Sphingosinicella sp. BN140058: one gene and its partner. The protein of the gene in region 1 binds, or shares a complex with, the protein of each later gene. Links are inferred from orthologs where the notes say so. Each region holds a gene or a part of one and is shown on either strand. Other genes may lie near its edges.

Region 1 (8,224 bases):
CATCGGCGTCGGAGTCGCACTCGATGCGGCAACCAAGCTCGCCGAGCAGGGGATCGAGGCCGAAGTCATCGATCTTCGTACCCTGCGGCCGCTCGACAAGGAGACGGTGCTGCGCTCGCTCGCCAAGACCAATCGCATGGTCTGCGTCGAGGAAGGCTGGCCGGTCTGCTCGATCTCGGCCGAATTGATGGCGACGGCCATGGAAGAAGGCTTCGACGATCTCGACGCCCCGGTGCTCCGGGTCACCAACGAAGACGTGCCGCTGCCTTATGCCGCCAATCTCGAGAAGATGGCGCTGATCGACATCGACCGCGTTGTCGAGGCCGCGAAGAAGGTTTGCTACCGCTGAGCCGAAGGGGAGGGGGCGTTTCGTCCCCTCCCTGCAGCCGGCCAGGAGCGCGCGATGGCAGATCTCGACCGCGACCGCATCCTGGCGCTGAGCTATGTTCCCGCCGCGCGCCGCGCTTCGGTCGAAGCGCTCTGGAAGCTTGATCTGGCGCTCGGCAATGCGCTTGCAGGCGGCCGCGAGCCCCTGATCAGCCAGATCAAGCTCGCCTGGTGGCGTGAATCCCTCGAGAAGCTCGACCGTGCCCGCGCGCCGGCAGAGCCCGGTCTTCAATCGGCCGAAACCTTGCTCCTGACCAACGGCGTCACCGGCGCTGAGCTCGCGGCGATGGAAGAAGGCTGGTCGGTCCTGCTGACGCCGGAGGTACTCGGCGAGGATCAGCTCGCCCTCTACGCCGCGGCGCGAGGGGGGCGGCTGTTCCGCTACACCGCGCGCCTGCTCGGGGCTACCGCCACTGCCGAGATGGAGAGCGTCGGCGAAGCCTGGGCCTTGGTTGATCTCGCGCGCCACAGTGCCAACCAGCCCGATGCCGAATCGGCAGTTGCGGCCGCCCGGCAGCGGCTGCATCGGCTGCGCTGGCCATCGCGGCTGCGTCCGCTCGGCATGCTCGGTGCGCTCGCGGCGCGGGACGCTGCTCCGGAGCGCCCCTCCTGGGAGGAGCAAGGCGCGCCGCGGCGCATGGTGCGCATGCTCAGGCATCGACTCACTGGCATCTGAACCCGTTTTGTTCTAAACACGGTCCGTCGTCCGAGGGGACGGGTGTGAAGCGTGCTCCAGCGGGAGAAGAGCGATGCTTCGTTATGCAACCGGTGCCGCGTCCGTCTTTCTGTTTCTGCTTGCCGGTTTCTTCCTGTGGAAGAGCCAGGCCGCGGCCGACAATCCTGTGCCCAAGGCACCGAAGGCGCTCGCCGCGTTGACGTCGGACCCGCCGCCCGCGGGAGAAGCCGACGACGGGCGGGCGACCGCGCCGCCCGCGGCAACCGAGAAGAGCAAGGAAGAGAAACGCTTCGCGCGGGCCGACAAGGACAAGGACGGCAAGATCACGCTCGAGGAGCTTTACCTTCCCCGGCGCAAGGCGTTCGCCAGGCTCGACACCAATGCCGACGGCCGGCTCGCCTTCGAGGAATGGTCGGCCTCCACGGCGGAGAAGTTTGCCGATGCCGACACGGACAAGTCCGCCGGCCTCAGCCCGCGCGAGTTCGAGACCACCAAGCCGAAGACGAAGCCCAAGCCGAAGATCTGCGCGTGCTGAGGGGCCGGATCATGCCGGAGGATCGGTTCCGTCCAGCCCGCGTGTGTCCGGGCGGAATTTGGCGTGGCGCGGCAGATCGTCCGACAGCGCGAACCAGCCGATGCGGCTGCCCCAGAAGATGTGGAATTCGGGCGCAATCCTGTCCGGGGCGTCGAGCGTGGCGACGCTGAAATCGACCGTCTCAGGCTGGTGCGCGACTTCCATGGTGAACGGCGTGCCGCATTCGCCGCAGAAACGCCGGAAGCCGAAGCTCGACGAGTCGAAGCGCTTCACCTTGTCGGCGCCCTGGGTGAAGATCAGATCCCCCGCCGGCACCGACGAGAAGACCATAGCCGGCGCGCCGGAGCTCAACTGGCAGGTCCGGCAGTGGCAATAACCGGTGTCGAAGGGCGGGCTCTTGAGCTGGTAGCGAACCGCTCCGCAAGCACAGCCGCCGGTCAGAAGGTCGTTCATGCCCAAGGGCTAAGCGGCGACCGCCAGCGCGTCAATTGACTTGCCATAGGGCCAACCCTACATCCCCAACAACGATTGCAAGGGGGGCGGCGAACCGGCCGCGTCTTGCGCGTGGCCCGCATTCAAGAAGATTAGGATCGCCCATGTTTGGCGGATTTGCCAAAGCCATTTTCGGATCGTCCAACGACCGCTACGTCCGCTCGCTTCGCAAGATCGTCGACCGCATCAACGGCTTCGAACCGACCGTTTCGGCGATGACCGACGACGAGCTGCGCGGCCAGACGGCGATCTTCCGCCAGCGCCTATCGGACGGCCAGGATCTGGACGACATTCTTCCGGAAGCGTTCGCCACCGTGCGAGAGGCCGGCAAGCGCGTGCTCGGCCAGCGCCACTATGACGTCCAGATGGTCGGCGGCATCGTTCTCCATCGCGGCGAGATCGCCGAGATGCGCACAGGCGAGGGCAAGACGCTGGTCGCGACGCTCGCCACCTATCTCAATGCGCTGGAAGGCAAGGGCGTTCACGTCGTCACCGTGAACGACTATCTCGCCCGCCGCGACGCGGACTGGATGGGCCAGGTCTATCGCTTCCTCGGCCTCACTGTGGGCGTGATCGTTCCCAATCTGTCCGATCAGCAGCGCCGGGCCGCCTACGCCGCAGACATCACCTACGGCACGAACAACGAGTTCGGCTTCGACTATCTGCGCGACAACATGAAATATGACCGCGCGGCGATGGTGCAGCGGCCGTTCAACTACGCGATCGTCGACGAGGTCGACTCGATCCTGATCGACGAAGCCCGCACGCCGCTGATCATTTCCGGCCCGACGGAAGACAAGTCGGAGCTCTACATGTCGGTCGATGCGGTCGTGAAGACGCTCGATCCGATCGATTACGAGGTCGACGAGAAGCAGCGTTCGGTGGTGCTGACCGAGGACGGCACCGAGAAGATCGAGCGCGTGCTCGAGGAAGCCGGCCTGCTGGTCGGCTCCAACCTCTACGATTACGAAAACACGCTCGTCGTCCACCACCTGAACCAGGCGCTTCGCGCGAACGTGATGTTCAAGCGCGACATCGATTACATCGTCAAGAACGGCAAGGTCATCATCATCGATGAGTTCACCGGCCGCATGATGGATGGCCGGCGCTGGTCCGAGGGTCTCCATCAGGCGGTGGAAGCCAAGGAAGGCGTCAACATCGAGCCCGAGAATCAAACGCTCGCCTCGATCACGTTCCAGAATTATTTCCGTCTCTATCCCAAGCTCGGCGGCATGACCGGTACCGCAGCGACCGAGGCGGCCGAATTCTACGACATCTACAAGATCAACGTCGTCACCATCCCGACCCATGTCCCGGTGCAGCGGATCGACGAGGACGACGAATTCTACAAGAACCAGAACGACAAGTTCGCCGCCATCGCCAAGGCGATCAAGGAGAAGCAGGAAATCGGCCAGCCGGTTCTGGTCGGCACCGTGTCGATCGAGAAATCGGAGCTCCTCGCCGAATTCCTGCAGCGCGAGGGCGTCCGCCACGAAGTGCTCAATGCCCGCTACCACGAGCAGGAAGCGCACATCGTCGCCCAGGCGGGACGCACCGGTGCGGTCACCATCGCCACCAACATGGCCGGCCGCGGCACCGACATTCAGCTCGGCGGCAACGTCGAGTTCCGAGTCAATGACGAGCTCTCCGACATGGAGGAAGGGCCGGAGCGCGATGCCGCGATCGAGCGTATCAAGCGCGAGATCCAGGAGGAGAAGGCGCGTGTGCTCGCCGCCGGCGGCCTGTTCGTGCTCGGCACCGAGCGCCACGAGAGCCGCCGCATCGACAATCAGCTGCGCGGTCGCTCCGGCCGTCAGGGCGATCCCGGCCTCAGCCGATTCTACCTGTCGCTCGACGACGATCTCCTGCGCATCTTCGGTCCGCAGACCATGTTCGCGCGCCTGATGAACAAGAATCTCGAGGACGGCGAAGCGATCGTTAGCCCCTGGATCTCCAAGGCGATCGAGACAGCGCAGAAGAAGGTCGAAGCGCGCAACTACGACATCCGCAAGCAGGTCGTTGAATATGACGACGTGATGAACGATCAGCGCAAGGTGATCTACGAGCAGCGTGCCGACATCATGGACGCCGACACGATCGGCGACGTCGTCGAGGACATGCGCGCCGAGACCGTCAACGCGATCGTCGGCGAGGCCTGCCCGCCCAACACCTATCCCGAGCAATGGGAGATCGCCCATCTCAAGACCCGCCTCAGCGAGGTGTTCGGTCTCGAGCCGCCGGTCGAACAGTGGATGCAGGAAGAGGCGGTCGATCCGGAGATCTTCGTCGAGCGCATCCAGGCGATGGCCGATGCCCAGATCGAGGAGAAGAAGGCGGCAATACCGCCGGAAAGCTTCATTCAGGTCGAAAAGTCGATTCTGCTGCAGTCGCTCGACCACCACTGGAAGGAGCATCTCGCGATGCTCGATGCGCTCCGCCAGGTCATCCACCTGCGTGCCTACGCGCAGAAGAAGCCGATCGACGAATATAAGCGTGAAGCCTTCCAGCAGTTCGAGCGCATGCTGATCGCGATCCGCGAGGACGTGACCCGCACGCTGGCGCTGGCCTCGATCACCATGCCCGAGCCGGAGCCCGAATATGCCGACCTGCCGGACTTCATCACCCATCACATCGATCCGCTGACCGGCGACGACGACACCGTCGACATCGATGCGTCGAGCGGCAACGTCCTCTCGCGCCTGCCGCCGCTCCAGATCGAGCGTCCCGAACTTCCGCAAGGCGTCGATCTCGCCGAGACGCCGGTCAGCCGCAATGCGCCATGCCCCTGCGGATCGGGCCAGAAGTACAAGCATTGCCACGGCCAGCTCGCCTGAGCTGACCCGGACGAAAAAGAGAAGGGCCGGTGCGGGATGTCCGCACCGGCCCTTTTTCGTTCAGGTCCGCCGATCGGGAGATCAGGCGACCTTGAACCCTTCCTTGTTCATCAGCGCGCTCAGCCGCGCATTCTGCTCGTCCGAGAGCAGCTTGCGGAATGCGGGGAACACCTCTTCCTCCTCCATGCGGATATGCTCTTCGATCATGGCGCGGAAATCGCGCACCCGGGCCAGCCATTCCGGGCTGTTCTTGGGCATGTTCTCGAGCTCGTAGAGGTAGGTCTTCACATAGCCGTGCTCGGCGGTCAGGGCATCGGCGTCGTGGGTGGAATTGGCCTGGCGGAGCGCCGGATAGACGACATTCTCTTCCTCGATGGCGTGCTTGGTCAGCGCATATTTGAGCTTCATCAACAGATGCGAGCGCATCATCGTCTGCTTGTCGTCCGTCGCCTCAATCTTGTCGAAGATCGCGAGGGTGAGGGCATGCTCGGTCTTGAGCGCGTCGAACCAGTCGCCGGTGGCGCCGCTGGTGAACTGCACGAACAATTTGCGCCCGACATTGGCGGCAATGCCGACCGCGGCACCGGCCATTGCTGCGCCGACGAGGACGCCGGTGTTGCCGCTGCCGAACCCGAACGCGGTCTGGCTCTCATTGCTGCTCTTGCCGCTCGAACGCGACTTGCTGCTGCCCTTGGTCTCTGACTTGGTTGCCATATGGCCCTCCTCGTAAATGTTGGCGCTGGAACCCGCAGGAGAGCGACTATGTTCCGGGAGGAGGGGTGCGCGCCGTTCTCCAGAGGAAGAAAGGCGGCCACCTTGGCCGAGAGCCCGCGGGGACGCGGACATGAAAAAGCCCCGGCGAACCGGGGCTTTCGGACCTCAACACCCTGGGGCCTGATGGCTCCGGCGGTAGGATTCGAACCTACGACCAAGAGATTAACAGTCTCCTGCGCTACCGCTGCGCTACGCCGGAATAACCAGACCCTCAGGGTGTGGCGGGCCTATGCCGCAACTTTTCGGACCTTGCAAGCGCCGGTTGTGCGGTTTTTTCAGACGGCGAATTGCTCCATCGTGATCCGCTCGTCGAGCGCATGATCCGGATCGAACAGCAGGGTGAGTTCCTGCTTGCGGTCGACGCACACCGTCACTCGCTCGATCTCGCGGACCTCGCGCTGGTCGGCCACGGCCGAAACCGGGCGCTTGGACGGGTCGATCGCCCGGAACACGATGCTGAACTCGTCCGGGATCAGCGCGCCATGCCAGCGCCGCGGCCGGAAGGGGCTGATCGGCGTCAGCGCAACCAGGTTCGAACCAAGCGGCAGGATCGGGCCCTGGGCGGAAAGGTTGTACGCCGTAGAGCCGGCCGGAGTGGCGACCAGAACGCCGTCGCAGACCAGCTGCGGCAGCACCACGCGGCCGTTGACCGTGATCTCGATCCAGGCGGTCTGGCGGGTCTCGCGGAGCAGGGACACTTCGTTGATCGCAGGATGATCGACGCGCTCGCCGCGGATCGTGATCGCCTCCATGCGGAGCGGCGCGACCTTGAACGGTTTCGCCTGGTTCACCCGCTCGCGCAGGCCCTCGATCCGCCACTCGTTCATCAGGAAACCGACGGTGCCGAGATTCATCCCGAAGACGGGGAGAATACGGCCGCTGCGCAACATCTCATGGAGCGCGTGGAGCAGGAAGCCGTCGCCGCCGAGCGCGATGACCTGCTCGGCCTCTTCGACGGACACGAAGCGGTAATGGCGCCGGAGCTCTGCCTCCGCTTCCTGTGCGGCCTCGGTGTCCGAGGCGAGAAGGGCGGTGGGTCTGTCCGCAGCGGCCATCATCGCAGCGTTGGTAGGCGGTGGGATCGCCGGCGGCAAGCAAAGCCTTCGAAAGCACGACGCCCCATCACGGGTGCTGGACTGTCCCAATAAGACTCACCGTATCTAAACCGATTGTTGAGCCCTCGGCCCGAGAGTAGACCGGGCGCGGCGGACGATTTGCCGCCGGGGAGAATCTCGAAATGCGCGCTGCGGGCGGATCGGCGCCGCTGTTCATTCTGTCCTTCCGTCACCGCGATGAGCTGACGGAGGCGGCGCAGCGTTCCGGCTGGCGGCCGATCGCCGCGCGCAGGGCGGACAATGCGGAGAGCCGCTTCATCGCCTCCGGTGCGCTGGTGGCGATCGTCGATGCCCGCGGGGCGCTGGCGGAGGGACGCGATGCGGTGCGTGCCCTCGCCGACTGCATCGAGACCAACATGGCGGCGATGCTGGTGTTGCTGTCGCGCACCGACGAGGCCGCGCTCGACGACCTTTATGCAGCCGGCGCGACCCATTTCCTGGTCAGCCCCTTCAGCGAGCAGCAATTGCTTCACGGCGTGCAGTTCGCCCAGCGCCTGGCCGAACGGATCGGCGGTGGCCGCGCCCGCCGGCGGACCGACGAAGGCGGAGTCGCCCGCCAGGCGGCGTCGTGGCGCTGGCAGCCCGGCTCGGCAACGGTCGAGCTCAGCCCTGCACTGGCCCGCCGCGCCGGCCTCGGAGAGGAACAGGGGCAGCGGATCAGCCTGCTCGACCTGTTCCGAAAGCTCGATTCGGACGGGCGCAAGGCGGCGAGGGGCGCCGTCGATCGACTGCTTTCCACCGGCCATTCGACCGCCTTCGCCCATGCGGACGTCGATGGCGGCGGCGTGCGGCTCGCCCATCATCTCCGCGTCGAGGCGGAAGGCGTCGTCGGCCAGACCGAAACGATCGCGGCGCCGTCCGATACCGGCGCGTCGCTGTCCCGCGATCCTATGACGGGGCTGCGCGATGCCCGTGCGGCCCGCGCCTGGATCCAGGCGCAGCTGGACGAGCGCGAGGCGGGGAGCGCGCCGGCGCTGATCGTGCTGCTGCTCGCCGTCAGCCGCTTCGACGCGATCAATGCCGCGTTCGGCCGCACGATCGGTGACGAAGTCCTCCAGGCGGCCGGGCGGAGGATCGAGCGGTTCGTCGACCCGGACGGGCGCAAGCGGCTCGTCGCCCGGATCGCCGGCGCGGAATTCGCGGTCGCACTCGCACCGCCGGCGAGCCTGACCGAGGCCCGGTTTCTCGCGGGTCAATTGGTCGAAGCGATCGGCCGCCCGTTCATGTCAGGCGACCACGTCGTTACCCTCGGCAGCCGAGTCGGGATTGCCGCTGCGGACACGGGCGACGACGCGACCCGCCTGCTGCGCCGTGCCAGCGCTGCGCTTGCCGAAGCCAAAACGGCCGAGGCGGGGCCGATCCACGTGCTCGATGCCGATGCCGCGACCGACAGCGCGCTCGGCGATCGCCT
Region 2 (2,826 bases), 2.0 Mb from region 1 along the record:
ACCTGATCGTCACGCCGAAGCCTTCCGGGGCCGAAGTCGCGATCATCGCCAACAAGGGGCGGTAATACGACGCCGATATGAAGGCAGCCCGCAATCGGGGGATTGTGGGCTGCTCGATTCCAATCGTGCAGGCGGGACTCAGACGCCGTCGAGGATCGCCTGGATCGCCGCGCCCACGTCCGCCATCGGTGCCATGCCGTCAACCTTTCGGACGATGCCGATCGGCTCGTAATGCGGCAGGATCGGCGCCGTCTTGGCACGATATTCGGCAAGGCGGGTACGCACGGTCTCGGCATTGTCGTCGGGGCGGCGCTTGAACGCTTCCGATCCGCAGACGTCGCAGCGACCCTCGACCTTGGGCAGCTTGTAGCGGTCATGATAGCCTTCGCCGCAGCTGGCGCAGGAATAACGGCCGGTGATCCGATCAATTAGCGCATTCTCGTCGACGGCGAGCTCGATCACGTAATCGAGCTTCATCCCCTTCTGATCGAGCAAGCGGTCGAGCGACTTCGCCTGAACGTCGGTGCGCGGATAGCCGTCGAGAATGAAGCCGCCACGAACGTCGTCCTGGTCGAGACGATCGGACAGAATGCCGGTGACGATCTCGTCAGAGACCAACTCGCCGGCGTCCATAACGGCCTTGGCCTTGAGCCCGACCGGAGTCTTGGCGGCGACGGCCGCGCGGAGCATGTCGCCGGTCGACAATTGCACCATGCCGCGCTCCTGCTCGAGCCGCTGCGCCTGGGTACCCTTACCCGCACCCGGCGGACCAAGCAAAATGATGTTCATCGCCACACGCTCTCCCCTTTAGCGATCTTGCTCAGCGGCCGCGGCCGCCCTTGAGCTTCGCCTTCTTGATCAGATCGCCATATTGATGCGCGATGAGATGGCTCTGGATCTGCGTCACCGTGTCCATGGTCACGTTGACCACGATCAGCAGACTGGTGCCGCCCAGGTAGAACGGGATACCCGCCTTGGCGATCAGGAATTCCGGCACGAGACAGATAAGGGTCAGATAGCCGGCCCCGATCACCGTGATCCGGGTCAGCACATAATCCAGATATTCCTCGGTGCGCTTGCCCGGACGGATGCCGGGGATGAAGCCGCCGTAGCGCTTCAGATTCTCGGCGGTCTCCTCCGGGTTGAAGACCACGGCGGTGTAGAAAAAGCAGAAGAAGATGATCCCGGCGGCATACATCAGCATGTAGAGCGGCTGGCCGTGCTGAAGCGCGGCGGTGACGGTGATCAGGACGTCGCCCCAGGCGCTCTCACCGGCGACCCGATTGCCGGCGAACTGCGCGATGGTCAGCGGCATCAGCAGCAGCGACGAGGCGAAGATCGGCGGAATGACGCCGGCGGTGTTGATCTTCAGCGGCAGGTGCGAGCGTTCGGCCTGCATCTGGCCGCGCGCGGTCTGTCGCTTCGGATATTGGATGAGCACCCGGCGCTGGGCGCGCTCCATGAAGCAGATGCCGAGCACCAGGGCGACGATCAGCGCGATCACGCCGAAGATCATCACCGGCGACATGGTGCCGGTGCGGCCGCCTTCAAAAACCTGCGCGAGCGCGGTCGGCAGCTGGGCGACAATGCCGGCCATGATGATCAGCGAAACGCCGTTGCCGATGCCGCGGCTGGTGATCTGCTCGCCGATCCACATCAGGAACATCGTGCCGCCGATCAGGCTGACGACCGTGGTGAGGCGGAAGACCCAGCCCGGATCGAGCACGGCGGCACCATTGCCCCAGCCTTCGAGACCGACGGCGATGAAATAGCCCTGGACGGTCGCCAGCAGCACCGTGCCGTAGCGCGTATATTGGTTCATCTTCTTGCGGCCGGCCTCGCCCTCCTTCTTGAGGGCTGCGAGGCTCGGCGACATCGACGAAGCGAGCTGCACCACGATCGACGCGGTGATGTAGGGCATCACGCCGAGCGCGATCAGACTCATCCGCTCCAGGCTGCCGCCCGAAAAGGTGTTGAAGAAGTCGAGGACGGTGCCGCGGGTGGTATCGAACAGGGTGCCGAGCGCGCGCGGATCGATGCCCGGCAGCGGGATGAAGCTCAGCAGACGGAACAGGATCAGCGCGCCGAGGGTGAACCACAGCCGCTTCTTGAGATCGGTGGCCTTGGCGAAACTCGCCAGGCTCAGGTTGGCTGCCATCTGGTCGGCTGCGGATGCCATGTGTCTACGATCCCGGAATCAAAGGTAAAAGGCGGCGGAAGCTGATCACCCCCGCCGCCTCATATAGTGATTAGTCAGAGGCTGTCAGCCCTAGACCGCGAGGCGGCTCAGGCGTTCGTGCGCTTCTTGACGCTGTTCTTCTTGGCCTTGGCCTTCTCGGCGGCCGGAACGACTTCGATCACCTCGACCGAGCCGCCGGCGGCTTCGACCGCCTGGCGGGCACCGGCGGAAGCGCCGGCGACGCGGAAGCTGAGCTTGGCCGTGAAGCTGCCCTTGCCGAGCAGGCGCACGCCGTCCTTGCCGCCGCGGGCGAGGCCGGCGGCCTTCAGCGCTGCGTGATCGAGCGTGCCGTCGGCGGACAGCTTGCCGCTGTCGAGCGCCTTCTGGATCGCGCCGAGATTCACCTCGGCATAATCCTTGGCGAAGATGTTGTTGAAGCCGCGCTTCGGCAGCCGCATGTGGAGCGGCATCTGACCGCCTTCGAAGCCGGCGATCGAAACGCCCGAGCGCGACTTGGCGCCCTTCTGACCGCGGCCGGCGGTCTTGCCCAAGCCCGAGCCGATGCCGCGGCCGACGCGGACGCGGGACTTGCGGGCACCCTGGTTGTCACGGATTTCGTTGAGTTTCATGTCTGCACTCGCTTTCGC

Evidence for each region. The genes of interacting proteins can lie anywhere in the genome.
Region 2: the proteins of secA (region 1) and secY are in contact, whole or in part, in a crystal structure (PDB 3DIN), measured with the Thermotoga maritima proteins. The link is inferred for Sphingosinicella sp. BN140058 from one-to-one orthologs. Residues at the interface, in WP_004082002.1 of Thermotoga maritima: Glu261, Ala262, Arg263, Lys300, Ala301, Arg302, Thr303, Ile304, Ile305, Leu323, Tyr324, Asp325, Pro326, Val329, Ser330, Tyr333, Ile336, Lys340, Phe345, Val349, Glu363, Phe364, Tyr374, Ser375, Gly376, Gly377, Glu393, Ile395, Thr482, Ser483; in WP_004081795.1 of Thermotoga maritima: Glu108, Gly109, Glu110, Glu111, Ala236, Glu237, Arg238, Arg239, Ile240, Thr241, Ile242, Gln243, Tyr244, Ala245, Arg246, Arg247, Val248, Thr249, Gly250, Arg251, Arg252, Val253, Tyr254, Gly256, Ala257, Ser258, Thr259, Tyr260, Leu261, Pro262.

The regions. Positions count from the first base shown.
Region 1 is NZ_CP035501.1:5,412,358-5,420,581, reverse strand. Bases 1,861-5,124 are described here. They hold secA (preprotein translocase subunit SecA), read left to right. Parts: upstream 1,861-2,194; coding sequence 2,195-4,924; downstream 4,925-5,124. Other genes in these bases: ETR14_RS24575 (hemerythrin domain-containing protein), read right to left, coding at 5,006-5,124; ETR14_RS24585 (GFA family protein), read right to left, coding at 1,861-2,051. Also shown: ETR14_RS24600 (pyruvate dehydrogenase complex E1 component subunit beta), read left to right, coding at 1-349; ETR14_RS24595 (squalene/phytoene synthase family protein), read left to right, coding at 404-1,063; ETR14_RS24590 (EF-hand domain-containing protein), read left to right, coding at 1,137-1,598; more of ETR14_RS24585, read right to left, coding at 1,608-1,860; more of ETR14_RS24575, read right to left, coding at 5,125-5,638; ETR14_RS24565 (NAD kinase), read right to left, coding at 5,974-6,756; ETR14_RS24560 (bifunctional diguanylate cyclase/phosphodiesterase), read left to right, coding at 6,936-8,224. UniProt on the Escherichia coli protein: Required for protein export, interacts with the SecYEG preprotein conducting channel.
Region 2 is NZ_CP035501.1:3,389,331-3,392,156, reverse strand. It holds secY (preprotein translocase subunit SecY), read right to left. Parts: upstream 2,180-2,826; coding sequence 821-2,179; downstream 1-820. Other genes in the region: rplO (50S ribosomal protein L15), read right to left, coding at 2,287-2,808; ETR14_RS15260 (adenylate kinase), read right to left, coding at 139-789; ETR14_RS15265 (hypothetical protein), read left to right, coding at 1-65. UniProt on the Escherichia coli protein: The central subunit of the protein translocation channel SecYEG. Consists of two halves formed by TMs 1-5 and 6-10.